Regions from separate parts of the Streptomyces sp. NPDC046860 genome, predicted to be linked through region 1. Evidence: riboswitches for the same ligand, from Rfam matches in the RefSeq annotation. Region 1 holds a riboswitch; the other holds the start of a gene.

Region 1 (14,946 bases):
CCTGGACCCGACCCCGCCGCGCGCCGGGGAGTAGCCGGCCGGCGGTCTCCCGGCAGGCGTGCGGACCCGGCGGCCGTTAGCGTGTTGCCGACGGCCGCCGCCGCGCGCGACAGCCGCGACCGGCCGTTCCCGCCGACGGAAGGACCCTCCCATGGGCCGACGCAAGGATCTCGGACTGCTGGCCGTACGCCTGGGCACCGGCGGCGTACTGGCCGCCCACGGCGCGCAGAAGCTCCTCGGCTGGTTCGGCGGCGCCGGCATCGACGGCACGGGGAAGTTCATGGAGTCCCTGGGCTTCGTCCCGGGCAGGCCGAGCGCCGTCGCGTCCGGAGCCGCCGAGCTGGGCGGCGGGGTCCTGCTCGCCCTCGGTCTCGCCACGCCCGCCGCCGGTGCCGCGGTCGCGGGCGGCATGTCCGGCGCCGTCTCCGTGCACCGCCCGAACGGGTTCTTCATCACCGCGGGCGGCTACGAGTATCCGGCCTACCTCGGCTACATCGCCGCGACCGTCGGGGTGACCGGGCCCGGCCGCTACTCCCTCGACCGCCTCCTCGGCTACCGCCTCGACCGCCCCCGGCTGGTCCTGCTCTCCTTCGCGCTGAGCGCCGCCGCCACCGCGGTCGTCGTGGCCCGCCGGGAGACGGTGCTCGCGGCCCGGGAGCGTGAACAGGGCGGCTCGCACGTGCGAGCCTGAAGCACGCCGTCACTTCGGAATCGCGGCACGGAACTCGGTGGGCGAACCGAATTCCGTGCCGTTCCGGCATTGCGCGGCTCCGCCATTTCCGCACCGGTGAAAAAAGGGTTCGGGTTTCCGGCTCCGAATAGCCGCTCGCCCTTTGTTCGCAAGGGGTGTGCGTCGCGTGGCGGGTGCTGATACACCGACATACTCTGGCCTAGAGCTCCATATATCGGTATGGACGCACGCCGCGACGGCGGAAGGGTGAGAGTCTTGAGCACCTTGGACGAAGAACAGTCACGGATGATGGAGGCGGAGTCGGATCTCGAGCCCCGCGTGGGCCCGATCCCCAAAGGGGAACCGTACTTCCACCCCTACCATCACCCCGCCGCGGGATGGGGCGCCGCAAAGAGCGTGACCAAATTCCTGCTGGACGAGGGAACGCTGATCGAGGGCCCGCGGGCCATCATGAAGATGAACCACGAGAACGGTGGTTTCGACTGTCCCGGATGCGCGTGGCCGGACGACACCAAGGGTCTGAAGCTCGACATCTGCGAGAACGGGATCAAGCACGTTCTGTGGGAGCTGACCCACAAGAGGGCCGACCGGCAGATGTTCGCCCGCCACTCCGTGAGCGAGATGCACGAGTGGAGCGACTACAAACTGGAGGACCAGGGCCGGCTGACCGAGCCCATGGTCTACGACGCGGCCACCGACCACTACGTGCCGATCTCCTGGCACGACGCGTTCGCGCTGATCGGGCGCCACCTGCGCAACCTGGAGAACCCCAACCAGGCGTCGTACTACACCTCGGGCCGGCTCGGCAACGAGGCGACGTTCCTGTACCAGCTCATGGCGCGCGAGCTGGGCACCAACAACCTGCCGGACTGCTCCAACATGTGCCACGAGGCCAGCGGACGCGCCCTTCAGGCGTCGCTCGGCACCGGAAAGGGCACGGTCGACCTCAAGGACTGGGAGGCCACGGACGCCCTGTTCGTGATCGGCGTCAACGTCGCCTCCAACGCACCGCGGATGCTCACCTCGCTGACCGAGGCGTTCGACCGGGGTGCGCAGGTCGTGCACATCAACCCGTTCATCGAGGCGGGCGCCACGAAGGCCATCATCCCGCACGACTTCGTGGACATGGCCACCTTCCACGCCACCCGGACCAGCACCCTGAACCTCCAGGTGCGGGTCGGCGGCGACCTGGCGCTGCTGCGCGGCATGGCCAAGGCGGTGCTGGAGCAGGCGAAGACCGACCCCAAGGCCATCGACACCCAGTTCATCAACCGGCACACCGTCGGCTTCGACGAGTACCGGGCGATCTGCGAGGCCACGTCCTGGGAGGAACTGGAGCGCCAGTCCGGCCTCACCCGCGCGGACATCCTCAAGGCCGCCCGCATCTACACCGACGCCGACCGCTCCATCATCAGCTGGTGCCTGGGCGTCACCCAGCACGAGCACGGTGTGGACACCGTCCGCGAGATCGTCAACCTGCTGCTCCTGCGCGGCAACCTGGGCCGTGAGGGCGCGGGTCCGTCGCCGGTGCGCGGGCACAGCAACGTGCAGGGCAACCGCACCTGCGGCATCGACCACCGCCCGGAGCCCGAGTTCCTGGACCGGCTGGCCGAGGTCTGCAAGATCAACCCGCCGCGCGAGGACGGCCTGGACACGGTCGGCACGCTCCAGGCGATGAACCGGGGCGACGTCAAGGTCTTCATCGGCATGGGCGGCAACTTCGCGCTCGCGGTGCCGGACTCGCCGTTCAGCTACGAGGCGCTGCGCAACTGCGACCTCACGGTCCAGGTCAGCACCAAGCTGAACCGCAGCCACGTCGTCCACGGCAAGGAGGCGCTGATCCTGCCGTGCCTCGGCCGGACGGACAAGGACCACCAGAAGAACGGCGTGCAGAGCACCTCCGTCGAGGACTCGATGTCGATGGTCCACCTGTCGGTCGGCATGAAGCGGCCCCCCTCCAAGCACCTGCTGTCGGAGCCCGCGATCATCTCCGGCATGGCGCGTGCCGCGCTGCCCACGAGCCCCACGCCGTGGGAGTGGTACATCGAGGACTACGACCGCATCCGCGACACGATGTCCGAGGTGCTCGACGGCTTCGAGGACTTCAACCGCCGCGTGCGGCTGCCGCTGGGCTTCCGCATCAAGCAGCCCGCCCGTGAGCTGATCTTCCTCACGAAGTCCGGCAAGGCGGAGTTCTCGCACGCCAAGCTGCCGGACGTGGTCCCCCCTCCGGGCATGCTGGCGCTGGGCACCATGCGCTCGCACGACCAGTGGAACACCACGATCTACTCCGACAACGACCGCTACCGCGGCATCAAGAACCTGCGCGAGCTCGTCTTCATGAACGAGGACGACATGCGCGAGCGCGGGATCTCGGAGTTCGACCCGGTGAACATCGTCGCCACGGCCAAGGACGGCAGCCACCGCTACCTCGACGGCTACCTGGCCATCCCGTACGACATGCCGCGAGGCTGCGCTGCGGGCTACATGCCCGAGATGAACGTGCTGATCGCCCTGTGCGACTACAGCACGCAGAGCGACCAGCCGCTCATGAAGTACGTCAAGGTGGACATCACCCCGGCGACCTGACCGGGAGCGCACACGGGCGGGCCCCCTCCGAGTTTCCGGAGGGGGCCCGCCCGTTCGTCCGTGCGGTGCGGCCGACGGGTCAGTGGCCGGCCGGGATGTGGTGGACCGCGATGCGCTTGCTGAAGACCCAGTACGTCCAGCTCTGGTAGAGGATGATCAGCGGGGCGAAGATCGCCGCGACGATCGTCATCACCGTCAGCGTGTAGGACGCGGACGAGGCGTTGGCGACCGTCAGCGACCAGGCGGGGTTCAGCGTGGACGGCATGACCTCGGGGAACAGCGTCAGGAACAGCATGGCGAAGGTCGAGACCACCGTCAGGGCGGAGAAGGTGAACGCCCAGCCCTCCCGGCCGATCCGGTTGAAGAACAGCGCCACGAGCAGCGCCGCGAACGCCACGATCATCACGCCGAGGCTCTGGCCGTTGCCCGAGTTCACCTGCGTCCACAGCAGGAACGCGAGCAGCAGCAGGAGGGAGGCCGCCCCCAGCACGGGCACCAGCTTCCGCGCCCGCTGCCGGATCTCGCCGTCCGTCTTCAGCGCCGCGAAGATCGCGCCGTGGCAGGTGCAGAGCACCAGGGTGGCGAAGCCGCCCAGGACCGCGTACCCGTCGAACAGCTCACCCGGCGTGCCCACGTAGGACTTGTTCCGGGCGATGGCGATGCCCTGCACCATGTTGGCGAAGACCACGCCCCACAGGAACGGCAGGATCGCCGAGGTCCAGAAGGTGACCTGCTCCCAGCTCCGCTGCCAGCGCGGGTCGTCGCGTTTGGCGCGGTACTCGAAGGACACGCCCCGCGCGATCAGACAGAGCACGATGATCAGCAGCGGGATGTAGAAGCCGCTGAACAGGGTGGCGTACCAGTCCGGGAACGCCGCGAAGGTCGCGCCCGCGGCCGCGATCACCCACACCTCGTTGCCGTCCCACACGGGCGCGATCGTGTTGATGAGGACGCGCCGCTCCTTGTCGTTGCGGGCCATCGTCTGGGTGAGGACGCCGATCCCGAAGTCGAACCCCTCCAGGAAGAAGTAGCCGACCCACAGGAGGGCGATCAGGATGAACCAGAGATCGTAGAGATGCATGGCGATCCGTCCTCAGTAGGCGATGGAGAGGGGCTTGTCCTGGTCGTCCGGGGAGACGCGCAGGGACGGATCCTTCGCGGGCGGCTGCTCGTCGACGTCGGGCCCCGGTTTCGCGTACTTGACCATCAGGCCGCCCTCGACCACCGCGAGGATCGCGTAGACCACGCTGAGTGCGGCCAGCGAGCCGATCTGGGTGCCCACGCTCACGTTCGGCGAGTTGGCGTCGGCCGTCTTCATCAGGTGGAACACCACCCAGGGCTGGCGGCCCATCTCGGTGAAGATCCAGCCGAAGCTGTTGGCCAGCAGCGGGAACCCCAGGGTCAGGGCGACGATCCGCCAGCTCCACTTGGTGAAGAAGTCGTTCATCCTGATCTTGTCGGTGAGCATCAGGTTCGGCGGCTCGTCCTCACCCGTGCGGAACCTGGGTTTGACCCACAGTCTCCTGCGGGTGAGGTAGAGGCCGATCACGCCGATGGTGAAGCTGGTCATGCCGAAGAAGATCATCAGGCGGAATCCCCAGTACGTCATGAAGATGTTGGGGATGTAGTCCTCCCGGCTGCCGCCGAACAGCCGCACCTGCTCGTCGGCCCGGTCGTTGATGCCGGGGACGGGGGAGTGGAAGTTGCTCTTGGCCAGGAAGGACAGCGCGCCCGGGACTTCCAGGGCGACGTCGTTGCGCCCCTCGCCGACGTTGCCGACCGAGAAGATCGAGAAGGGGGCCGGCCCTTCCGTGTCCCACAGGGCCTCCGCCGCCGCCATCTTCATCGGCTGCTGCTCGAACATCACCTTGGCCAGGCGGTCGCCGCTGAGGGCGGTGAGGATGCCGGCGATCGAGCAGACGACCAGGGCCAGCTTGAGCGAGCTGCGCATGGCCGCGATCCGCTTGCGGTTGGTGTCCTTGCCGCGCTTGGCCCGCCACAGGTGGTAGGCCGCGATGCCCATGACGAAGGCGGCGCCCGTGATGAACGCCGCCGTCAGGGTGTGGAAGACCTGCACCAGCGTCGTGTCCTGGAACAGCACGCGCCAGATGTTCGTCAGCCGGGCCTTGCCGTTCTCGGGATCGATCCGGTAGCCGACCGGGTGCTGCATGAAGGAGTTGGCGGCCAGGATGAAGTACGCGGAGAGAAGGCTGCCGATGGTCACGATCCAGATCGTCGCCAGGTGGACCTTCTTCGGGAGCCGGTTCCAGCCGAAGATCCACAGGCCGATGAACACGGACTCGAAGAAGAAGGCGATCAGCGCCTCCATCGCCAGCGGAGCGCCGAAGACGTCACCGACGAAGCGGGAGTAGCTCGACCAGCTCATGCCGAACTGGAACTCCTGGAAGATGCCCGTGACCACGCCCAGCGCGAGGTTGATCAGCAGGAGCTTTCCCCAGAATTTGGTGGCGTGGAAGTACTTCTCCTTGCCCGTCCGCACCCAGGCCGTCTCCAGACCGGCGACGATGCCTCCGAGGCCGATGCTGAGCGGGACGAAGAGGAAGTGGTAGACCGTCGTCATACCGAACTGCCACCGCGCGATGGTCTCCTGAGCGATTGCTAGTTCCACTACGTCCTTCTCTCGCTCGATCCGGCCGCAATCTGGATAAAAGGTATCTCTCAGGCATAGTCGCGTCGACTTGGGGAAGGGGATACGCGCACTCGGCGCAAGTCGTCCGGCCGGGACGGTCGGTGACGTCATCGCGAAAACGCGATCAGGGCGCGCATCTGCGTGCCGATCTCCCCTTTTCGGGTCTTATGTGCGCACCCTCGGGCGGCATTTCAGGAACACCGCACGCGGAATGCCGACCCGCGTACATGCGTATTCCTTTATCGCCCGAGGCTCCTTTTCGGGCGTCACGCGAGGACCGCGTCCCCCAGCCAGTGCGCGGCGAGCAGCGCGGCCCGCACGTTGAAGTCGTCCGCCGGGCCGTCCGGCAGCAGCGCGGTGGCCCGGCGCACCCGGTACTGGACCGAGTTGCGGTGCAGGTTCAGCGCCCGCGCGGCGGCCGTGTGGCTGCGGCGGCAGGCGAGGAAGACCCGCAGCGTCTCGCGCAGGGTGGCGCCCCGCGCGTCGCGGCACGCCAGCCCGCCGAGCGTGCCCGTCACGAAATCCCGTACCGCCGGAAGGTCACCGGCCATCAGTGCGACCGGCGCGACCGCGGCGTAATGCACCCACCGCGCGGTGCCCGCGCCGCCCGCCCCGGCCGGCTTCGCCGTGAGGATCTCCCGGACCCGCGCCGACTGCCGCGCCGACGTGCGGAAACCCTCCAGACCGGCGCCGGGCCGCCCCACGGCGGCGTGCAGCGCCGTGCCCTCCGGCGGGGCCAGGTCGCCCTGCCACCGCCGCTCGCCCCCGGCGGGCAGCGCCAGCCACAGCCGGGCCTCGCGCTCGTCGGTCGGCACCACCAGCGCGGCCCGCGCCCGCAGCGCCGCCACCGCGTGCGCGCGTACCTCGTCCACGGCGGTGACCAGGTCGAACGACGTCATCGCGCCCACCGGCCACAGCGTGCAGGCCACGTGCACCGCGTCCAGCGGGTAGCGCAGCGCCCGCTCGGCGGCCGCCCGGTCCACCGGCCCCGCGCCGAGCAGCGCCCCCACCCACTGCTGGCGCACGCCGCCCTGGCTCGCCACCCACCGCTCCCGCTCGTGCTCGTAGGCGCGCCCGACCTGCTCGCAGACGTGGTCGATGAACAGCGCCGAGCGGCGCACCACGTCGAGCACGAGCGCCACCCGGTGCTCGGCCGGCAGCGCGTCGAGATGCGCGAAGGCGTGGTCCAGCACCCGGGAGTGGCCGATGCGGTACGCGCGGACCAGGGCGGACAGCGGCACATCGCGCTGGGCCAGCGTCCGCGCGTACGCCACGGCCGCGGACGGGGCCTCCAGCAGCTCCGGGTCGAAGTCCTGCTGGAGGAAGTTGAGCGCGGCCATCACGTTCTCGCTCAGGCTCGCCTCCAGCAGGGAGCGGGTGGCGGCGTCGTGGTCGAGGGCGTCGATCTGCACGAGGGTCAGCCGGACCAGATCCGTGATCATGGCCTCGCTCGTCCCGCGCAGCCGGTCCACCAACTGGCTGACCAGGGCCTGTTGTGTCGGCATGAGTGAACTGTAGAGGTGCCGGGCGGCGGTGCCGCTGTGCCCGGCGCACAAAGGAGGCCCCGGATGTTGTGACGCGCGGCCGTCGCCGCCGTGCTCCGGGCGCCCCTACCTTCACCGGGTCCGTACCGCCCGCCCAGTGAAGGCGTGATGTCCATGGGCTTCATGAAACCCCGGCTGATCCCCGTCGACGCCGGCACCTACCGCACCCTGCCGCGCCGCGACCGCCTCCAGGTCCTGACCCGGCACTGGGTCGAGCACGGCTTCGGCAGCCCGGCGGCGGTGTACCTGTTCTACGTCGTCAAGTGCGCGCTCTACATCGGCGGGGCGGCACTGGTGATCTCGCCGACGCCGGGCCTCGGACCGGTCACCGAGGTGGCGTCCTGGTGGTCGGAGCCGGTCGTCTACCAGAAGCTGATCGTGTTCACCCTGCTGTGGGAGGTGACCGGACTCGGCTGCGGCTCCGGCCCGCTGTCCTCCCGCTTCCTCCCGCCGATCGGCTCCGCGCTGTACTGGCTCAGGCCCGGCACCGTGCGGCTGCCCCCGTGGCCCGGCAGGGTGCCGCTGACCCGGGGCGACCGCAGGACCGCGGCCGACGTCCTGCTCTACGCGGCCGTACTGGCCTCCGGCGTCTGGCTGCTCGGGCGCCCCGGCGAGGCGGGCCCGCCCGGACACGCGGGCCTGCTCGACCCGGTGGCCGCGATCCCGCTCATCGTGACCCTGGCGGTGCTCGGACTGCGCGACAAGACGGTCTTCCTCGCCGCGCGCGGGGAGCAGTACGGGCTCTCGCTGCTGGTGTTCTTCTTCCCGTACACCGACATGTTCATCGGCTTCCAGCTGATCATGCTGGCGATCTGGTGGGGCGCCGCCACCTCCAAGCTCAACCACCACTTCCCCTTCGTGGTGGCCACGATGATGAGCAACGCGCCCCTGGTCCCGAACCGGCTCAAGTCCCTCTTCTACCGCGACCACCCCGAGGACCTGCGTCCCTCCCGCCTGTCCTTCCTGCTCGCGCACACCGGCACCGCCACCGAGTACCTCGTCCCGCTCTTCCTCGTCCTCCTCGGCGACGGCGGGCCCTGGACGTGGGCGGCCCTGCTCTACATGGCCGTGTTCCACCTGCACATCCTGTCGACCCTCCCCATGGGAGTGCCGCTGGAGTGGAACCTGTTCTTCGTCTTCTCGCTCTTCTTCCTCTTCGGCGCCCACGGCGACCTCACCGTGTGGCAGCTCCACTCGCCCTGGCTGCTCGCGGTGATCCTGCCGAGCCTCGTGCTGCTCCCCCTCCTCGGCAACCTCCGCCCCGACCTCGTCTCCTTCCTGCCCGCCATGCGCTACTACGCGGGCAACTGGGCCACCAGCGCCTGGCTGTTCACCGGGGACGCGCTCGACCGGCTCGAAGCGGGCCTCACCACGAGCGCCCGGCCCGCCCACCGGCAGATGGCCACCCTCTACGACGCCGACACCGCCCTGGTGCTCGCGGCCAAGGCCGAGGGCTGGCGGGCCATGCACTCCCACGGCCGGGCCCTCGGCGGCCTGGTGGAACGCGTCACCGACGGCCAGGACGCCGTCACCGTGCTGGAGGGCGAGCTGATCGCGGGCTTCGCCCTCGGCTGGAACTTCGGCGAGGGCCACCTCCACGACGACCAGCTGCTGCGCGCCGTACAGGCCCGCTGCGCCTTCGCGCCCGGCGAGGTGCGGGTGATCTGTTTGGAGGGACAGCCCCTGCACCGGCAGACTCAGGACTATGAGATCCACGACGCGGCCCTCGGCCTGCTGGAGAGCGGCCATGTCGCGGTGCGCGACATGCTGACCCGTCAGCCCTGGCCCACGGACGGGGCGGCCTACCCGGTGTACGGCGTACAGGTCCGGCGTGCGCTGCCGCTGCCGCTGGACAGCACCTCATGACCTCCGCCGTCGTGGTCGGCGGCGGGCCCAACGGGCTCGCCGCGGCGGCCCTGCTCGCCAAGGCGGGACTCGACGTCACCCTCCTGGAGGCCGCCGACGAGGCCGGCGGCGGCACCCGCAGCCACGAGGCGCTCCTGCCGGGCCTGCTGCACGACCACTGCTCCGCCGTGCACCCCATGGCCGTCGGCTCGCCCGCCCTGCGCGAACTGGAACTGGAACGCCACGGACTGCGCTGGCGCCTGCCCGCCGTCGACTGCGTCCACCCCCTCGACGACGGCACGGCGGGCGTGCTGATGCGCTCCGTCGCGGACACCGCCCGGCTCCTCGGCCCCGACGGCGCCCGCTACCGTGCGCTGATCGAGCCCTCGGTACGGCACTGGGACACGCTCGCCGGGGAGGTGATGGGTCCGCTGCTGCGCGTCCCCTCGCACCCCCTGCTGCTCGCCCGGTTCGGCCTGCCGACCGCCCTGCCCGCCACCGCCCTCGCCCGGCTCTTCCGCACCCCGCGGGCACGCGGCCTGTGGGCCGGTGTCGCCGCCCACGCCTTCCGCCCGCTGAACCGCCCGTTCACCTCCGCCATCGGGCTCGGCATCCTGACCGCCGGGCACGCCGCCGGGTGGGCCGTGGCCGAAGGAGGCTCGCAGTCCATCGCCCTCGCCCTGGAGAAGGCGCTGCGCGAGCACGGCGGGACCGTCCACACCGGCGTCCGGATCACCGACCACCGCCAGCTCCCCGCCGCCGACGTCACCCTGCTCGACCTCGACCCGGCGCAGGCCGCCGCCGTCTACGGAGACCGGCTGCCCGCCCGGACCCGGTCCGCCTACCGGCGCTTCCGCCGGGGACCCGGCGCCTTCAAGATCGACCTGGCGGTCGAGGGCGGCATCCCCTGGACGCACGAGAAGGCCCGGCAGGCCGGGACCGTGCACCTGGGCGGCACCGTCGAGGAGATCGCGCGGGCCGAACGGGACGTGACGGCCGGACGCATGCCCGAGCGGCCGTTCGTGCTGGTCGGCCAGCAGTACCTGGCCGACCCGAGCCGCTCGGCCGGTGACATCCACCCGGTCTGGGCCTACGCGCACGTCCCGTACGGATACACCGGGGACGCCACGGAGGCGATCCTCGGGCAGATCGAACGGTTCGCCCCCGGCGCCCGGGACCGCGTCGTGGGCATCGCCGCCACCGCCCCGGCCGGGTTCGCCGCCGCCAACGCCAACTTCGCGGGCGGCGACATCCTCACCGGCGCCAAGACGACCCCCCAGCTCGTCCTGGGCCCCCGCCCCGCCCTCGACCCCTACAGCACCGGGCTGCCCGGCGTCTTCCTCTGCTCGGCGGCCACCCCGCCGGGGCCGGGCGCCCACGGCATGTGCGGTGCGGGCGCGGCGGCCTCGGCGCTGCGGTACCTAGCGCGCGAGTAGCTCCAGCGTGTCGATCACCCGGTTGGAGAAGCCCCACTCGTTGTCGTACCAGGCGACCACCTTGACGTGGCGGCCGTCGACCCGGGTGAGGGCGGAGTCGAAGATCGAGGAGGCCGGGTTGCCGACGATGTCGGTGGAGACCAGCGGGTCCTCGGAGTACTCCAGGACACCGGCCAGCGGGCCCTCGGCCGCGGTGCGGTAGGCGGCGAGGACCTCCTCGCGGGTGACGTCGCGGGCGACGGTGGTGTTCAGCTCGACGATCGAGCCGACCGGCACCGGGACCCGGATCGAGTCGCCGGACAGCTTGCCGTCCAGGTTCGGCAGCACCAGGCCGATGGCCTTGGCGGCGCCCGTGGTCGTCGGCACGATGTTCACGCCGGCCGCGCGGGCCCGGCGGGGGTCGCGGTGCGGGCCGTCCTGGAGGTTCTGCTCCTGGGTGTAGGCGTGCACGGTCGTCATGAACCCGTGCTCGATGCCCGCCAGTCCGTCCAGCACCGCGGCCAGCGGGGCCAGCGCGTTGGTCGTGCACGAGGCGTTCGACACGATCGTGTGCAGGGCCGGGTCGTAGGTGTCGCTGTTCACCCCGTACGCCAGCGTCACGTCGGCGCCGTCCGAGGGGGCGCTCACCAGCACCCGCTTCGCACCCGCGTCCAGGTGGGCGCGGGCGGCCTTGGCCGAGGTGAAGCGGCCGGTCGCCTCCAGCACGATGTCGACGTCCAGCTCGGCCCACGGCAGCTGCGCGGGCTCGCGCTCGGCGAGGACCTTGATGCGGCGGCCGTCGACCACGAGGGTGTCGCCGTCCACCTCCACCGGGCGGCCGAGCCGCCCGGCCGTCGAGTCGAAGGCCAGCAGCCGGGCCAGCCCCGCGGGTTCGGTGAGGTCGTTCACCGCGACGACCTCGAGGCCGCTGTCCCGTTCGAGCAGGGCCCGCAGCACGTTGCGTCCGATGCGGCCGAATCCGTTGATGGCGATGCGCGTCATGAAAGTGTCCCTTCCGTCCGCCATCAGGTTCGCGGGCGGCGGCCGCGCGCGGCAGTGGCAGGAGCGCCACGGTTCACAAGGATCGCGCCAGGTCCGCAAGGCGCCAGGCCCCCAGAGATCGCGCCGGCGCTACTCGCCCCGGGCGAACGTCCGCCGGTAGTCGCTCGGCGTCGTCCCCAGCACGCGCTGGAAGTGCAGCCGGAGGTTGGTGCCGGTGCCGAGCCCCACCTCGTCGGCGATTCGCTCCACGCTCCGCTCCGAACGCTCCAGCAGCTCGCGCGCCAGGTCGACCCGGGCCCGCGTCACCCACTGCATCGGCGTGTACCCGGTGTCCTCCGCGAACCGCCGGGAGAACGTGCGCGGCGACACCGCCGCGTGCCGGGCCAGCGCCTGCAGGCTCAGCGGCTCACCGAGCCGGTGCAGCGCCCACTCCCGGGTCGCGGCGAACCGCTCGCCCAGCGGCTCGGGCACGCTGCGCGGCACGTACTGCGCCTGACCCCCGCTGCGATAGGGCGCCGCGACCAGGCGCCGGGCCGCGTGATTGGAGGCGGCCACCCCCAGCTCGCCGCGCAGCATGTGCAGGCACAGGTCGATGCCGGAGGCCGCCCCGGCCGACGTCAGCACGCTGCCCTCGTCCACGAACAGCACGTTCTCGTCGACCCGGATCAGCGGGTACCGGGCCGCGAGGGCACGCGCGTAGTGCCAGTGCGTGGTGGCCCGCCTGCCGTCCAGCAGCCCGGTGGCCGCCAGCGCGAACGCCCCCGTGGAGATCGCCGCGAGCCGCGCGCCCCGCCCGTGCGCGGCCACCAGCGCCGCCACCACCGGCTCCGGCGGGTCCTCCCGGTCCGGGAACCGGTAGCCGGGCACGAACACCACGTCCGCCCACTGAAGCGCCTCCAGCCCGTGCGCCACGTGGTACGACAGACCGTCGCCGCCCGTCACCAGCCCCGGCGCGGCACCGCACACCCGCACCTCGTACGGCATGCTCGCCCGGGTCGTGAACACCTGCGCCGGAATACCGACGTCGAGCGGCTTCGCGCCCTCCAGAACGAGAACGGCGACACGGCGGAGGCGGGATGAGGGCACGTCAGCAGCGTACGGCGCCTCCGCCCGGGGACCGGGTCACCCCCTCCGTGGTGTCCGGCCCCGCCGACGAGCGGTGCCCGGCCGAGATGGAGAAGCTCGTCCGGGACACCTGGGCGCGCCCCAACGGCGGCCCCTCTCCCTTCGATTCGGCTCGGCACACCGCGGGGAGAGGAAGATCACCCGTGGGTGACGTGGTCTTGGCCGACCACGTCACACGCGATACCGTCGGGGCGATATCGACGACGGCGAATCGGAAGCCGGTGGGAAACCGGCACGGTCGCGCCACTGTGTGCGCGGGCCCTCCAGGAAGGGGCCGCGCGAGTCAGACCCGTGGCCGTCGTCCTGTGCACCACCGAGATGGGACGCGAACTCCCAGAGGAGGTCCTGCCATGGCGCAGACCGTCGCCCAGCCGACCGCCGGCAACCCTGCCGTCCCCGCCAAGCTGCCGCTGAGGGAGATAGCGCCCTGGGCGGTCTTCTTCGGCGTCCTCATGATGGTCCTGCTGTACTTCGTCGGCGCCGAGCAGGGCGCCACCTCCGTGTTCAACGGCACGGACGTCCACGAGTGGGTGCACGACGCCCGCCACCTGCTCGGCTTCCCCTGCCACTGACGCGAGGGACGCCGCACACCCATGAACTCCGCAACGGTAAGAAACCTCCTCGTGCGGGGCATGCTCGCCGGCCTCGCCGCCGGAGTGCTCGCCCTGATCGCCGCCTACTTCCTCGGCGAGCCCAGCGTGGACAGCGCCATCAGCTTCGAGGGCCACCACGCCCACGAGCACGAGGTCGAAGTCGTCTCCCGCTCGCTCCAGTCCACCGCCGGACTCGCCACCGGTGTCCTCGTCTACGGCGTCGCCTTCGGCGGCATCGCCGCGCTCGGCTTCTGCTTCGCGCTCGGCCGCGTCGGCCGCTTCGGCCCCCGCGCGACCGCGCTGCTGCTGTCCGGTGCCGCACTGCTCGCCGTGTACGTGGTGCCGTTCCTGAAGTACCCGGCCAACCCGCCCTCGGTCGGCGACCCGGACACCATCGGCAAGCGCACCACGCTGTACTTCCTGATGATGGTGCTCAGCGTGCTCCTGGCGGTCGCCGCCACCCTGCTCGGCAAGCGGCTCGCCCCGCGCCTGGGCACCTGGTACGCGACCGTCGTGGCCGTCGCCGCCTTCGCCCTCGTGACCGGGCTCGCGTACGCGTTCCTCCCGGTCGTCAACGAGGTGCCGGAACACTTCCCGGCCACCCTGCTGTGGCGCTTCCGCCTCTCCGCGCTGGCCATCCAGACCGTGCTGTGGGCCGGATTCGGGCTCGTCTTCGGTGAGTTGGCCGAACGGCTGCTCAACCCGCGCCCCGCGACGGCGCGCGAGACGGGTCAGGCGGTCGCCGCCTCCCACTGAGCCGGTGACATGACGAGGAGAAGGGGCCCCGGAGATCTCCGGGGCCCCTCTCATTCGCCCCCGAGCGGGCGCCCCAGCCGCAGGTTCCAGCGTCCGGTCCGCCCCGACAGTTCCGTCGCGGTGAGCGGTGCCGCGTCCAGCCGCCAGAACGCCCCGGCCGGCAGCCTCAGCGCGTGCACGACGGCCGCCCGTACCACCTCGGGCTCCGCGACGGCGAGCGTGCGGCCGTCGGGCAGCGACTCCAGCCAGCGCCCGACCCGTGCGCACACCTCCCGCACCGACTCCCCGCCCGGTGCCGCGTACTCCGGGTCGGCCAGCCACCGGGCCATCGCCTCCCCCTCCGTCGCGACGGCCTCGGCCAGTGTGCGCCCGCGCCACCGCCCGGCGTCCAGCGGCGCCAGCTCCGGCGCCGTCACGCCCCGCAGCCCCAGCGCCTCCGCCGTCGCCCGGCACCGCGCGCCGGGGGACAGCACCACCCGCGACGCCTCCGGCAGCCCCCCGGCCGCCGCCCGCGCCCGAGCGGTGCCCGCCTCGTCGATCGACGAGGAACCGTCGTAGAACCGGGCCTCCCGCAGCGCGGGCCCGACGGCGGGCGAGATGAGCAGCAGCCGACTGGTCACCCCGGGAACCTCCTGATCACACAAGCCCGTTCGTCCCGGCCCACAGTGAGGGCCGGGACGAACGGGCAGTACGGTTAACGCAGTTCATCCCGCACGGTACGGGCCGCCGCCACCAG
Region 2 (14,946 bases), on a different contig from region 1:
CGTACAGCACGCTCCTCGTCGGCCCAGCGCGCCGCGAAGGCGGCCGGGTCGTCGTCGTACGCCAGCCTGCGCCGCACGACCTCCACCCGCTGCTCCGGCTCCCGCGAGGCGGCGACCTCGACCGTCAGCCCGAACCGGTCGAGCAACTGCGGCCGCAGCTCGCCCTCTTCGGGGTTCATCGTCCCGACGAGCAGGAACCGCGCGGCGTGCCGTACGGAGACACCCTCACGCTCGACGTACGAGGCCCCCATCGCGGCCGCGTCCAGCAGCACGTCCACCAAGTGGTCGTGCAGCAGGTTGACTTCGTCGACGTAGAGGATGCCCCGGTTGGCCGACGCGAGCAGGCCCGGCTCGAACGCCTTGACGCCCTCCGCGAGAGCCCGCTCGATGTCCAGCGCCCCGACGAGCCGGTCCTCGGACGCCCCGACCGGCAGCTCGACCATCCGCGCGTCCCGCGCCTCGGCCGCCTCCACGGTGTGCGGCCCGTCCGGGCAGGTCGGATCGGGCGAAGCCGGATCACAGGAGAACCGGCACCCGGCGACCACCTCGACCTCGGGCAGCAGCGCCGCCAGGGCGCGTACGGCGGTGCTCTTCGCGGTGCCCTTCTCGCCCCGCACGAGCACCCCGCCGATGTTCGGCGCGACGGCGTTGAGCAGCAGGGCCAGTTGCAGATCCTGCTGCCCGACCACCGCGGTGAACGGGAATCGCGTGCTCACTCGTCTCCCTCCAGCTCTCCCTCGAGTTCCAGATACGTCGCCCGCAGCCGCTCCAAGGTCTCCTGGTCCGGCTCCTCCCACAGCCCCCGGTCCGCCGCCTCCAGCAGGCGCTCGGTGATGCCGCGCAGGGCCCACGGGTTGGACTTCTTCATGAAGTCCTGGTTCTCCGGGTCGAAGACGTACTCGGCGCTGAGCTTCTCGTACATCCAGTCGTCCACCACGCCCGCCGTGGCGTCGTACCCGAACAGGTAGTCCACGGTCGCCGCCATCTCGAAGGCGCCCTTGTAGCCGTGCCTGCGCATCGCGGCCATCCAGCGCGGGTTGACCACGCGGGCGCGGAAGACGCGGTGGGTCTCCTCGCCGAGGGTGCGGGTCTTGACCTGGTCGGGGACGGCCGAGTCGCCCACGTACGCCTCGGGGCTGGTGCCGGTCAGGTGGCGGACCATCGCCACCATGCCGCCGTGGTACTGGAAGTAGTCGTCCGCGTCGACGAGGTCGTGCTCCCTGGTGTCGACGTTCTTCGCCGCCACCGCGATCCGCTTGAACGCCGTCTCCATGTCCCCGCGCGCCGCGCGCCCGTCCAGCCCGCGCCCGTAGGCGTAGCCGCCCCAGACCGCGTACACCTCGGCGAGGTCGGCGTCACTGCGCCAGTTCCGCGCGTCGATCAGCGGGAGCAGCCCCGCGCCGTACGCGCCCGGCTTGGAGCCGAAGACGCGGGCCGTGGCGCGGCGGCGGTCGCCGTGCTCGGCGGTGTCCTCCTCGACGTGGGCGCGGACGTAGTTGGACTCGCCGGGCTCGTCCAGCTCGGCCACCGCGCGCACCGCGTCGTCGATCAGCCCGACCACGTGCGGGAACGCGTCCCGGAAGAAGCCGGAGATCCGGACGGTGACGTCGATGCGCGGGCGCCCCAGCTCGGCCGGCGGCACGATCTCGAAGCCGGTGACCCGGCGCGAGGCGTCGTCCCACACCGGGCGGCAGCCCAGCAGCGCGAGGATCTCCGCGATGTCGTCGCCCTGGGTCCGCATGGCGGAGGTGCCCCACACGGTGAGGCCGACCGACTTCGGGTACTCCCCGGTGTCGGCCAGGTACCGCTGCACCAGCGAGTCCGCGAGGGACTGCCCGACCTCCCAACTCAAGCGGGACGGGATCGCCTTGGGGTCGACGGAGTAGAAGTTGCGGCCGGTCGGCAGCACGTTGACCAGACCCCGCGTGGGCGACCCGGAGGGCCCCGCCGGGACGTAACCGCCGTCCAGCGCGCGGAGGATGTGCCCGATCTCGTCGGTGGTCCGGGCGAGCCGGGGCACGACCTCCGTGCAGGCGAACTCCAGCACGGCGGTGGCGTCGGTCAGTTCGAAGCCGAGCACCTCGTCCAGCACCGCCGGTACGGCCGCCCGGTCCCAGTCCCGCGCCTCCATGCCCTCGGCGATGCCCCGGCACAGCTTCTCCAGCAGGTCGACCGCGTCGGCCCCGGTGCGTGCCGGGCCCTCGGCCAGGTCGGTCAGCTCCACCGGCACCTTCACCGGCGCGCCCGGCTCGGCCAGCAGCTCCTTCTCCACCAGCCCGAAGTGCTGGGCGAGCGCGGCCCGCAGTCCGGGCAGGGCGTTCGCCTGGCCGCCCCACACCTGGGAGGCGCGCAGCACGGCCAGGACCAGGTTGACGCGGGGCTCGCCCTCGGGTCCGCCGCCCAGGATGTGCAGTCCGTCGCGGATCTGCACGTCCTTGATCTCGCACAGGTAGCCGTCGATGTGCATGACGAACGAGTCGAAGTCGTCGTCCTCCGGCTGCTCGTCCACGTGCAGGTCGTGGTGGAGCTCGGCGGCCTTGACCAGGGTCCAGATCTGGGCGCGCACGGCCGGGGCCTTCGTCGGGTCCAGGTCGGAGACGAGCGCGTACTCGTCCAGCAGCTGTTCCAGCTTGGCGAGGTCGCCGTAGGTGTCGGCGCGGGCCATCGGCGGCACCAGGTGGTCGACCACGGTGGCGTGCCCGCGCCGCTTGGCCTGGGTGCCCTCGCCGGGGTCGTTGACGATGAACGGGTAGATCAGGGGGACTTCGCCGAGCACCGCGTCCGGGGCGCAGCCGCGCGAGAGGCCCAGGCCCTTGCCCGGCAGCCACTCCATCGTGCCGTGCTTGCCCATGTGCACGACCGCGTCCGCGCCGAAACTGTTCTCCAGCCACCGGTAGGCGGCCAGGTAGTGGTGCGAGGGCGGCATGTCGGGGTCGTGGTAGATCGCGATGGGGTTCTCGCCGAAGCCGCGCGGCGGCTGGATCATCACGACGACGTTCCCGAACCGCAGGGAGGCGAGCACGATGTCGTCGCCGTCCACGTACAGGCTGCCCGGCGGCTCGCCCCACGCCTCCAGCATGGCGTCGCGCAGTTCGGGGTCGAGGGTGTCGAACCAGGCCCGGTAGTCGGCGAGCGGCACCCGGGCGGGCGCGGCGGCGAGCTGCTCCTCGGTCAGCCACTCCACGTCGTGCCCGCCGGCCGCGATGAGCCGGTGGATCAACTCGTCACCCTCGGAGGGGTGTTCACTCACGCCGTACCCGGCGTCCCGCAGCGCGTCCAGCACCCGGACCGCCGAGGCGGGGGTGTCCAGGCCGACGGCGTTGCCGACGCGGGAGTGCTTGGTGGGGTAGGCGGTGAAGACCAGCGCGATCCGCTTCTCCGCGTTCGGCTTGTGGCGCAGGGCCGCGTGCCGTACGGCGATCCCGGCGACCCGTGCGGCGCGCTCGGGGTCGGCGACGTAGACCGGGACCTCGTCCGGGCCGGGCTCCTTGAAGGAGAACGGCACGGTGATCAGGCGGCCGTCGAACTCCGGGATGGCGACCTGCATCGCGGCGTCCATGGGGGACAGGGCGGCGTCCGAGGCGTCCCAGGCGGCCCGCGTGGAGGTGAGGCAGAGCCCCTGCAGCACCGGCACGTTCAGGTCCGCGAGGGCGCCGATGTCCCACGCCTCCTCGTCGCCGCCCGCCGAGGCGGCCGAGGCGTGCGCCCCGCCGGCCGCGAGCACGGTGGCGATGAGGGCGTCGGCCCGGCCCAGCAGCTCGTACAGCCCGGCGTCCGCGTCGCGCAGCGAACCGCAGTACACCGGCAGGGCGTTGGCGCCGCGCTCCTCGACCGCCGCGCACAGGGTGTCCACGAAGGCGGTGTTGCCGCTGAGTTCGTGCGCCCGGTAGAAGAGCACGCCCACGGTCGGGCGGCCCGCACGCTGCTCGTAGGCACCGTGCGTGCCGAACTCCGGCATCCGGTGCGGCTCCTCGAAGCCCTCGCCGGTCAGCAGGACGGTGTCGGACAGGAACCGGGACAGCTCCAGCAGGTTCGCCGGGCCGCCCTCGACCAGATAGCGCAGCGCCTCCGCGACGACCCCGGCCGGTGCTGTCGACTCGGCCATCAGCTCGGCGTCCGGCACGCTCTCGCCGCCGAGCAGCACCGTCGGCACTCCGGACGCCTTCAGCGCGGCGAGCCCGTCCTCCCAGGCCCGCTTGCCGCCCAGCAGGCGGACGACCGCGAGGTCCGCGCCGTCGAGCAGCGCGGGCAGGTCCTCGGCGGCGTCCGTGCGGGACGGGTTGCCGATGCGGTAGTCGGCGCCGCTGGCGCGGGCGGCCAGCAGGTCGGTGTCGGCGGTGGACAGCAGCAACACTGTGCTCATGCGGGCGCTCCCGGTGGAATGAAGGGCAGTCCTGCGGGCGCGCCCGACTCGATGAGCCGCCAGAGCGCGTCCGTGTCCGCGTGGTGTTCGATGAGGTCGCCGAGCAGGTCGAGCTGCTCCTCGCGCAGCGCGGCGAACGACGTGCCGGGGGCCGGGACGAAGCGGCGTCCGGCCGCGTCGGCGACCTCGCGCAGGAAGGCGCGCCGGAAGCCGTCCGACTCCAGGGAGCCGTGCCAGTGGGTGCCCCACACGGAGCCCGTCCGGCAGCCGTCCAGGAAGGGGTCACCGCCCAGCACCTCGGCGACCCCGTGATGGATCTCGTACCCCTCGACGGGCTCGCCCAGGGCTTCCCCGGTCGGCCGGGCCAGGGTCTTGCCGGCGTGGAACCGCACCCGCACCGGGAGCAGTCCGAGCCCCGGCACGCTGCCGGCGCGGGACTCGACGTCGTCCTCGATGTGCTCGCCGAGCAGCTGGAAGCCGCCGCAGATCCCGAGCACCGGACGCCCCTCGGCGGCCCGGCGCGCGAGCGCGTCCGCGAGACCCCGCTCGCGCAGCCACTGAAGCGCCCGTACGGTGCCGCGCGTGCCCGGCACCACCACGAGGTCGGCGTCCGTCAGTTCCTCGGGCCGGTCCACGAAGCGGACCACGACGCCGGGTTCGGCGGCGAGGGCGTCCACGTCGGTGAAGTTGGACATCAGCGGGACCGCGCACACGGCGACCCGCAGCACGTCCTCGCCCACGGGCGGAGCGACCGTCGACTCCCGGACCGCCCCGCGCAGGGAGACCCGCAGCCCGTCCTCCTCGTCGATGCCGAGCCCGTGCCGGAACGGCAGCACGCCGTAGGTGTGCCGCCCGGTGAGGCCGCGCAGCATGTCCAGGCCCGGTTCCAGCAGCGTCACGTCACCGCGGAACTTGTTCACCAGGAACCCGGCGACCAGTGCCTGGTCCTCGGGGGAGAGCAGGGCGACGGTGCCGAAGAAGGACGCGAAGACTCCGCCCCGGTCGATGTCGCCGACGACGAGGACCGGCAGCCGCGCGCCCCGCGCCACGCCCATGTTGACGATGTCGGTGCGCCGCAGGTTGATCTCAGCGGGGGAACCCGCGCCCTCACAGATCACCGCGTCATACGTGCCCCGCAGTTCGGCGAGGCAGTCCAGCACCGTTCCCAGCAGGGCCTGTTGACGGCCGCCGTGGTAGCCGCGCGCGCTCAGCTCGCCCACCGGCTCGCCCAGCAGCACCACTTGGCTGCTGCGTTCGCCGCCGGGCTTGAGCAGCACCGGGTTCATCAGCGCGGTCGGCTCGACGCGGCACGCCTGGGCCTGCATGGCCTGCGCCCGCCCGATCTCCGCGCCCTCGCGGGTCACGAAGGAGTTCAGGGACATGTTCTGCCCCTTGAACGGCGCCACCTTGACGCCCTGCCGGACCAGCCACCGGCAGATCCCGGCCGTCACGACGCTCTTGCCCGCGTCCGAGGTCGTACCGGCGACCAGAAGACCACCGTTCACCTGCCCCGCCCCTTTCCGGTGAGGCGCGCGGCGAGGGTGACGCCGAGCGCGAGCAGACCGACCCGGCGGGAGAGCCGTACCGCCCGGTCGATGTCGGCGACCCGAACGGGCCGTTCGGTGCCGTTGAGGACGGGCCGGTGTTCGACCCGGCCGCCGTAGGAGAGGGTGCCGCCCAGCCGTACGCCGAGCGCGCCCGCGAAGGAGGCTTCCACCGGGCCCGCGTTGGGGCTCGGGTGCCGGTGCGCGTCCGCCCGCCAGGCCCGTGCCGCCCCGCGCGGGTCGTCCCCGGCGAGGGTGGCGAGCAGGGCGGTGAGCCGGGCGCCGGGCCAGCCCGCGACATCGTCGAGGCGGGCGGCGGCCCAGCCGAAGCGGCGCAGCCGTGGCGACTTGTGCCCGACCATCGCGTCCAGCGTGTTCACGGCACGGAACCCGAGCAGCCCGGGAACCCCGGCGACCGCGCCCCACACCAGGGCGCCCACGACGGCGTCGGAGGTGTTCTCCGCGACCGACTCCACCACGGCGCGCGCGATCGCGTCGGCGTCCAGCGTCTCGGGGTCCCGGCCGCACAGGTGCGGCAGCCGGGCACGGGCGGCCGGGAGGTCGCCGCGCTCCAGGGCGCGCCCGACGGCGACCGCCTCGCGGGCGAGTGAGGTGCCGCCGACGACGGCCCAGGTGGCCGCGGCGGTCAGCGCGGCGGACGCGGCGGGGCCTGGACATACGGCGCGTACGGCGCGTGCGGCCGCGGCTCCGAGCGCGGTGGCTCCTCCGGCGCACAGCAGGGTGTGCAGCGCGCCCCAGCCGCGGTGGTCGTGCCACAGCGCGCGTTCCGCGTGCCCGGCGGCCCGCCCGAAGGCGGCGACGGGATGCATGCGGCGGGGGTCGCCCAGGAGGAGATCACCGAGGAGTCCGGCGGCGGCACCGTACGCGTACGAGCGATCGGCGCCCATCGGCTCAGCCGGCCGTGGACGCGCAGACGTTCCTGGTTCGGGCTCTCGATCGGCGGCCGGGCATCACGGTAGTCCTCACTCAGGGTGTCCACGCCCTGGTTCGACGAGACCGGCGGCGAGAGTTCCTGGCTCCCGGGGACTGCTCCCCGGTGACAGTGGCGGGACCGCGCCGGATTCGCACCGGCTTCCTCTGCTGCCGCCGTACATGGCCCGCGAAGTCCACCACGTGCCCGGAAGGGCCGTCAACCTGCCCGTGACCTGCGGGAGAAGAGTGTGTGGAGACCCACACCGGCACCGGTGGGGACAGCGGAGGGCCCCCGCGCGGCGTGTGCCGTGCGGGGGCCCTCCGGGGTCGGTGCTAGGCGACGATCAGGTAGAAGCCGTAGCCCACCGCCGCCGCGCAGGCGGCGAAGCAGGCGTAGGCGCCGGTGACGGCGAGCGCCGCCGAACCGCCGTTGGCCGCGGCGCGCTCGCGGCGGGCCAGGCCGTTGATGCCGAGGGTGAACAGGCCCACCATGGCCACCGTGACCACGAGGCTGACGCCGAAGACGGAGCCGAGGGCCGCCCAGTCGATCTTCATCGGGATGTTCCTCCAGTTGCCGGGTGGTCAGACCGCGGCGGGCGGGGCGGTGGTGGCGGGGGTGTGGCTGTGCTCGGTGGTGGCGGCCGGGATGGTGGCCGTCAGGTCGTCCGCGACGGTGCCCACCGGGGGCGGGGTCACCATGGCCATCGCGGTGGTCACCACACCGGCCGGTTCGACGTACTCCTCGGTGGTGACGTGGGTGTGGTCGATGACCTCGCGGCGGGAGATCTTCCAGATGGCGAAGCTGGAGCCGATCAGGAAGAGGGCGACGAGCCCGGTGCCCCAGTCGCCGAGTCCGGTGACGGCCTCGGCGCCCGCGCCGACCAGTGCGGCGGCCGGCAGGGTCAGCGCCCAGGCCACGAACATCCGGGTCGCGGTGGACCAGCGGACCACACCGCCCTTGCGGCCGAGGCCCGCGCCCATCACCGAGCCGGAGACGACGTGGGTGGTGGAGAGGGAGAAGCCGAGGTGCGAGGAGGCCAGGATCGCGGTCGCGGCGCTGGTCTGCGCGGCGAAGCCCTGACGGGGCTCCAGGTCGGTCAGGCCCTTGCCCATGGTGCGGATGATGCGCCAGCCGCCGATGTAGGTGCCGAGCGCGATGGCCAGGCCGGCGGAGAGGATCACCCAGGTGGGAGGGTTGGAGCCGGGGGCCAGCGCACCGCCCGCGATCAGCGCGAGGGTGATGATGCCCATCGTCTTCTGCGCGTCGTTGGTGCCGTGCGCCAGGGAGACCAGGCCGGCCGAGGCGATCTGGCCGGCGCGGTAGCCCTTGCGGTTGGCCTCGCCGTCGCCCTCGCGGCCGATGCCGTAGGAGAGGCGGGTGGCGAGCATGGTGGCGAGGCCCGCCACGATCGGCGCGGCGACCGCGGGGAGCAGCACCTTGGTGACGAGCACCTCACCGTGGACGGCGCCGAAGCCCGCCGAGGCGACGGTGGCGCCGACCAGGCCGCCCATCAGGGCGTGCGAGGAACTGGAGGGCAGGCCCACCAGCCAGGTCAGGAGGTTCCAGAGGATCGCGCCGGTCAGGGCCGCGAAGATGACCTCGGGACGGATGCCGGTCTCGTCGACGAGACCCTTGGAGATCGTGTTGGCGACCTCCACCGAGAGAAAAGCGCCCACCAGGTTGAGTGCGGCGGACATGGCCACCGCGACCTTGGGCTTGAGTGCACCGGTCGAGATGGTGGTGGCCATCGCGTTGGCGGTGTCGTGGAAACCGTTCGTGAAATCGAACGCGAGTGCGGTCACCACCACAATCGCGAGGATCAGCGACAAGCTTTCCATTTACCCAGGCAATCGTTCGAAGTCGTTGGCGGGATGAACGTAGGCAACCTGAGTGAACGGAAGGTGAACTGGGCCGGGCGCCACGGTGTCGGAAGCGGCGGCCCGGATTCCGGGGCCGCCCGGCCGTTCTCCAGCCCCCGTTCAGTGCCCGCGCGCGAAGGCCCGCAGCCGGGCGACGGAGCCGTCGAAGAGGTCCTGGTCGCCCGGCAGCGGGCCCTTGGTGCCGTGCTGCCAGAAGGTCCAGTACTCCCAGCCGCCCGGCAGCTCACCGGGGTCGGAGGAGCCGTGGCTGGCGATCCACAGGGCATGGTCCGCGGAGAAGGCGCGGCTGTTCCCGGTGCAGGCGGTCCACCAGTGGGTGGTGGTGTAGATGACCGGGCGGCGGCCGGTCTCGCGCCGGACCTCGTTGCTGAAGGACCTGATCCAGCGCACCATCTTCTTGCGGCTCAGCCCGTAGCACTTGTGGCGTTTGTCGTACGGGTTGTACTCGATGTCGAGCGCGGGCGGCAGCGTCACCCCGTCCGCCCGCCAGTCGCCGCCGTGCCGGACGAAGTACGCGGCCTGCGCGGCGCCCGAGGAGCGGTCGGGGAGCGCGAAGTGGTAGGCGCCGCGGATCAGTCCGGCCCGGCGCGCGCCGTTGTACTGACCGGCGAAGTAGGGGTTGCGGTAGGTCGTGGACTCGGTCGCCTTGACGTACGCGAACCGGGCGCCCTCGGCGCGGGCGGAGGGCCAGTCGACGCGCCTCTGGTGGGAGGAGACGTCGTGCCCGCGGGGCAGGCCCGCGCGCGGTACGGCGGCCTCGGCGGGCGGGGGATGGGCGCCGGTGAGGGCGAGTGCCGAGAGGGCCGCCGCGAGGACGCCCGCGCGGCGGCGTGTTGATGAGCGGTCACGGGCCATGCGGTCCCCCGGGTGGCGGTGAGGCGTCGTCCAGCGGGCAAGAGGGACCAGTGAATGCCGGAGGGGCGTCAGAAGTGTGACTATTTGTCGCGTTTCCCTACGCTTTCCTCCCGTTTTCGCTCGTTCGGAGTCGGGGAGTCCCGGAGTTCCGGAATCCTGGAGTCCCGGACTTCCGGAGCCGGTGTCGAAGCGGGCCCGCGTCCGGCCGCCGGCTGGCAGGATCGCCGCATGGCGGAACAGCGGCGGGACGCGGACGGCGACGAGGCGCGGGTCTGGGCGGAGCTGGTGGCCACGGCCCGGCGGACCGTCGCCGACGGCCTGGTCGTCGGCACCTCCGGCAACGTCTCGGCCCGGGTGGGCGACACGGTCCTGGTCACCCCCTCGGGCGTGCCCTACGACCGGCTCACCCCCGCCGACATCACCGGCGTCGGCCTCGACGGCCGCCAGGTGCTGGGCACCCTCGTGCCGACCAGCGAACTCCCCATGCACCTCGCGGTGTACCGCACCACCGGCGCCGGCGCGGTCGTGCACACCCACGCCGTGCACGCCACGGCCGTCTCCACCCTCGTCACCGAGCTGCCCCCGGTCCACTACATGACCTGCGCCCTCGGCGGCCCCGTACGGGTGGCCCCCTACGCCGCCTACGGCACCCCCGAACTGGCCGCCCACATGCTCCGTGCCCTTCAGGACCGCTCCGGCTGCCTGCTGCGCAACCACGGCACGGTCACCTACGGCGACACCCTGGAGGCCGCCTACGACCGCACCGCCCAGCTGGAGTGGATGTGCCGCCTCTGGCTCACGGCGTCCTCCGTGCCCGGCCTGACCCCCGCCCTGCTGAGCGAGGCGGAACTGGCCGAGGCGGGGGAGCGGCTGCGGGGGTACGGGCAGCCCGGCTGAACCCGGCGGAGGTGCTCCGCTGGCCGGTACCGCCCGGCCCCCCGACACTGGAGCCGTGCGCAAAGTCCACGTAGCCGCCGCCGCGATCGGCGCCGTGCTGGCCGCCGGTGCCGTGTCCGTGGCCGTCGGCAGACTGGCCAGCGGGGCCGCGCTGAAGCTGCCCCCCGGCCGTCCGCTGCCCACCGAACCCCGGCTCACCGTGCACGGCGTCGAGGGCGGCCGGATCGCCCTCACCCGCGACCTCGCCTCCCGCCGCCCCGGCGTCTACGGCCTCGCGGGCGACGGCTCCCACGCCGTCCTCGGACCGGTCCTGGAGGGCGCCGAGCAGAGCCCCGACACCGTCGTGCGCGAACTCCAGCGCGTCACCCACGGGACCTTCGCCCCCGGAGACTCCGCCTGGCTCACCCCCAACGTGTACGTGGGGGACCCCGCCTCCGCGCTCGGGCTGGACCACGCCGACATCGACATACCCGGCGAACTCGGCGCACTGCCCGCGTGGTTCGTGCCCGGACAGCGGGACACCTGGGTCATCGCGGTGCACGGCCTGGGCGCCACCCGCGAACAGACCCTCAACGTCATGGGCATCCTGCACGCCCTCGGGCTCCCGGTGCTCGCCCTCGCCCACCGCGGCGACCTCGGCGCCCCGCGCCCCCCGGACGGCCTCAGCCACCTCGGCGAGACCGAGTGGCGGGACGTGGACGCGGCGATCCGCTACGCCGTCCGCTACGGCGCCCGCCGGGTCGTCCTCCTCGGCTGGTCCACCGGCGCCACGATGGCCCTGCGCGCCGCCGAACGCTCCTCCGTGCGCGACCGCGTCGCCGGGCTGATCCTCGACTCGCCCGTCCTCGGCTGGGAGACCACCCTGCGCGCCCTGGCCCGCGCCCGCCACGTCCCCGGTCCGCTGCTGCCCCTCGCGGTACGCGCCGCCCAGGGCCGCGCCGGCATGCGCACCGCCCGCCAGGCCGTCGGCGTGGAACCCCTGACGGTGCCCACCCTGATCATCCACGGCCCCGACGACGAGGTCGCCCCCTGGGCGGACTCCCGCCGCCTCGCCGCCCGCCAGCCCGGACTCGTCTCCCTCCACCCCGTCCCCCGGGCCCCCCACGCGGCCATGTGGAACACCGACCCCACGGCCTACGAGGACCTCCTCCGCCGCTTCCTGACCCCCCTGCTGTAGGCCGCGGGCGGCCCCGCCGCGCTCCCTCGACCGCCCCTCGGGGCCCGTCCCTTGGCCCTCTGTGTCGCCCGCTGTGACATCCCGTTTGGGTTTTCGGACCGTCAACCGGAAGACTGCACCCGTGACGTCCCGTATCCCGCGCGACTCCAGGCTTCGACTCGTCCGACCGCGACCCCTGGCCGCCGCCCCCAGAGCTGTGAACCAGCGGCGCACGCGCCGCGCCGCGCCCCGGCCGCCCGAGGGGACGCCGGCCCCCGCCGAACTGGCCCGACTGGCCCGCACCGTCCTCGCCGGGGCGGTCCGCGTGGCCCGGTGGGCCGACCACGCCCTCGGCCCCGGCGGCGACGGCGCCACCGCGGACGGCAAGGCCACCCTCTCCGACGCGACCGCCGAGCGCGCCGCGGCCGACCTCGGCCTCACCGCCGAGCAGATCCGCGCCGACTGGGACACCGCCCGGCTCTCCGGACTCGTCGAGGTGCACGGCGACAGCGCACGCCCCGGCTGGCGCCTGCGCGCCTGGGACCGGGACGACAGCGCCGTGCTGCGCGGCTGGGTCGCCCTCTTCGACGCCTGGTCGCTGGCCTGCCCGGAACCCCGGGACCAGGAACCGGCCACCGTCGCCGAGGTCGTCTCGGCGATGCCCCAGGTCCTCTCCTTCCTCCAGCTCTCCGCCGGGCCCGTCCCCGCCGAGCAGCTGCTCGACCTGCTCCAGCAGCGGGTCACCGAACTGCGCACCGAGCGCTGCGAGATCACCTACGCGCCCGGCGTCGTGGAGGCACCCGTCCTCGCCGCGCCCGCCCCGGACGACGTCCCCCTCGCCCCGCTCCTGGACTGGGCCGTCGAAGCGCTCGCGGGCGTCGGCGCCCTCACCCACGGCGACGGCCACGCCACGCTCACCCCGCTCGGCAACTGGGCGGTCTGGGTCAAGCTGGAGCAGATCTGCGTGGCCGCGCAGAGCCCCGCGGGCAACATCGAGCAGTCCGCCGAGGACATGCTCCGTGGCTGCGCCCAGCTCCGCCCCAACGCCGCCCGCGCCGAGTACCGCGCCTGGCTCGCCGCCCGCACGGTCGGCGGCGCCGTCGGCCAGCTCCTGGCCGCCGCCCGGGGCGAGGACGCCCTGCTGCGCGGCCTCGCCTTCGAGGCGCTGCGCGTGGTCGGCGCCCCGGCCGAGCACGACGTCCGCGCCGTGGTCGCGGAGCCCGCCCTGCGGCCCTACGCCCTGCTCTGGCTCGCCGAGTACGACGGCGTCGACCCGGAGGACGCCCACGAGGTCCTCACCCGGGAGGAAGCCACCTGGCTGTGGGTCGACACCGCCGCCGCCGTCGCCGACCACGGCGAGACCGACATGCTGGTGCGCCACCTGGAGGCGGCGCTGCAGCCCACCGTCCCCGCCCTGCTGGAGGAGGTCCGGGCCGTCGGTCACCCCCGCACGGTGCAGGTCCTGGTGGCGCTCGCCGCCGCCCACCCCGACCCCGCCCTCGCCAAGGCCGTGCGCCGCGCCGCCTTCCAGGTGCACACCGGGGGCTGAGCCGGGCCCGCACCGGCGCCCCCGCCGCTCAGGAGGTCAGCGCGGGGGCGTACGTACCGAAGCTGAAGATGTTGCCCTCGGCGTCGCGCGCCATGTAGTCCCGCGAGCCGTAGTCCTGGTCGGTCGGGGGCATCAGGATCTCCACGCCGTGCTCCACCGCCCGGCGGTGGTGGGCGTCCACGTCCGCCACGACCACGTACACCCCCGTCGGACCGGCGCCCGCCATGGCGCCGTCGAAGGCACCGCCGCGCCCCTTGGACCCCAGCATCACCGCGCCGTTGCCCTGGGCCAGCTCCGCGTGCAGGACGGTGCCGTCCTCCGACTCGTACACCGCCAGCTCGGTGAAGCCCAGCGCCTGTGTGAGCTGGGCGATCGCCGCCCGCGCGTCCGCGTACAGCAGCGTCGGGTACACGCTCGGGCGCCCACCGGTGTCCGTCATGCCGATCACTCCCTCGTGAACGATTCCGTCCCGTCACGTCCCGTTCCGCCCCCGGCGCCTCAGCCGAAGGTGTCGCACCGCTCCGGATCGCCCGTCCGGTACCCCTGGTCGAACCACTGCTGGCGCTGGAGCGAGGAGCCGTGCGTCCAGGTCTCCGGCGTGATGCGCCCCTGGAACTGCTCCTGGATGCGGTCGTCGCCCACGGCCGCCGCCGCGCTCAGCCCGTCCTTGATGTCCTGCGGGGTCAGGCTGGTGATCAGCGGCCGCCCCGTCGACTCGTCCGGCGTCGTCGTCGCGTGGTGCGCCCACACCCCGGCGTAGCAGTCCGCCTGCAGTTCGACACGCACCGAGTTGCTGTCGGCGCCGGTCAGCCCGTCCTGGCTGCGGCCCAGCGTGCCCTTCAGGTCCTGCACGTGGTGGCCGTACTCGTGCGCGATCACGTACGCCTGCGCGAACGGGCCACCGCTCGCGCCGAACTTCGTGCGCAGCTCGTCGAAGAAGCCCAGGTCCAGATAGACCTTCTGGTCACCGGGGCAGTAGAACGGCCCCACGGCCGCCGTCGCCGCCCCGCAGGCCGTGCGGATCTGCCCGCTGAAGAAGACCGTCTGCGCCGGGGTGTACCGCTCCCCGCGCCCGGCGAACTCCTGCGACCAGTAGTCCTGCACGCTGTTGACCACCGCGACCGCCCGGCAGTCGTCCCTGCTGTTGGCGTCCCGGCCGGTCCGGCAGTCCCGCTGGACCTCGCCCAGCGAGGACGGCTCGGCCGCCGTGCCCTCCCCGCCCCCGGAGAGCCCCAGCTGGTCCGGACCCACGCCCAGGAACAGCGCCAGCAGCACCGCGACCAGCCCGACGACACCGCCGCCGACCGCGCGGCCGCCCGGCATCCGGCTCCCGCGCACGTCCCGCACCTCGGAGGTGTCCAGATCCGCGTCGTCGTCGAACTGCATACGCCCACCACCCTCCGTCGGTGCCGCCACGTGCCGCAGCCCTCGCGCCATCCTTACCCCGCGACGCCCGCACCCCGCCACCCGACGCAGGAAAAGGGCTTGCCCGCCCCCGTTAGAATGGCTCCATGGCCATTCTCCTCGCGCATTAGACGGCGGGAACGCCCTCGACAGCCGCCCATCCGTCAACCACGTACGCCCAGGAGTATGTCCGTGATCTCCGCCTCCGGTATCGAGCTGCGCGCCGGTGCGCGCGTCCTCATCGAGAACGCCACCTTCCGTGTCGCCAAGGGTGACCGCATCGGCCTCGTCGGCCGCAACGGCGCAGGCAAGACCACCCTCACCAAGTGCCTCGCCGGTGACGGCATCCCGGCCGCCGGCACCA

What was found. A riboswitch is a leader RNA that binds a small molecule or an ion and turns the genes downstream of it on or off. The one in region 1 is predicted to bind cobalamin.
Region 2: another riboswitch for cobalamin. It lies ahead of ABZ898_RS22820 (cobalamin biosynthesis protein); the one in region 1 lies ahead of ABZ898_RS11150 (CbtB-domain containing protein).

Annotation. Positions count from the first base shown of each region.
Region 1 is NZ_JBEYXQ010000006.1:69,945-84,890, forward strand. Features, by position in the region: gene ABZ898_RS11100 (cation diffusion facilitator family transporter) at 1-34, shown strand, start outside; gene ABZ898_RS11105 (DoxX family protein) at 152-691, shown strand; gene ABZ898_RS11110 (FdhF/YdeP family oxidoreductase) at 977-3,280, shown strand; gene cydB (cytochrome d ubiquinol oxidase subunit II) at 3,360-4,361, opposite strand; gene ABZ898_RS11120 (cytochrome ubiquinol oxidase subunit I) at 4,374-5,909, opposite strand; gene ABZ898_RS11125 (helix-turn-helix domain-containing protein) at 6,197-7,435, opposite strand; gene ABZ898_RS11130 (DUF3556 domain-containing protein) at 7,589-9,340, shown strand; gene ABZ898_RS11135 (NAD(P)/FAD-dependent oxidoreductase) at 9,337-10,755, shown strand; gene gap (type I glyceraldehyde-3-phosphate dehydrogenase) at 10,741-11,736, opposite strand; gene ABZ898_RS11145 (helix-turn-helix domain-containing protein) at 11,866-12,822, opposite strand; cobalamin riboswitch at 13,037-13,173, shown strand; gene ABZ898_RS11150 (CbtB-domain containing protein) at 13,212-13,433, shown strand; gene ABZ898_RS11155 (CbtA family protein) at 13,455-14,210, shown strand; gene ABZ898_RS11160 (histidine phosphatase family protein) at 14,261-14,830, opposite strand; gene metE (5-methyltetrahydropteroyltriglutamate--homocysteine S-methyltransferase) at 14,905-14,946, opposite strand, start outside.
Region 2 is NZ_JBEYXQ010000017.1:46,710-61,655, reverse strand. Features, by position in the region: gene ABZ898_RS22835 (putative cobaltochelatase) at 1-716, opposite strand, end outside; gene cobN (cobaltochelatase subunit CobN) at 713-4,363, opposite strand; gene ABZ898_RS22825 (cobyric acid synthase) at 4,360-5,868, opposite strand; gene ABZ898_RS22820 (cobalamin biosynthesis protein) at 5,865-6,815, opposite strand; cobalamin riboswitch at 6,914-7,046, opposite strand; gene ABZ898_RS22815 (hypothetical protein) at 7,174-7,395, opposite strand; gene ABZ898_RS22810 (inorganic phosphate transporter) at 7,423-8,679, opposite strand; gene ABZ898_RS22805 (lysozyme) at 8,821-9,576, opposite strand; gene ABZ898_RS22800 (class II aldolase/adducin family protein) at 9,805-10,473, shown strand; gene ABZ898_RS22795 (alpha/beta fold hydrolase) at 10,529-11,650, shown strand; gene ABZ898_RS22790 (hypothetical protein) at 11,772-13,178, shown strand; gene ABZ898_RS22785 (VOC family protein) at 13,207-13,617, opposite strand; gene ABZ898_RS22780 (neutral zinc metallopeptidase) at 13,677-14,564, opposite strand; gene abc-f (ribosomal protection-like ABC-F family protein) at 14,775-14,946, shown strand, end outside.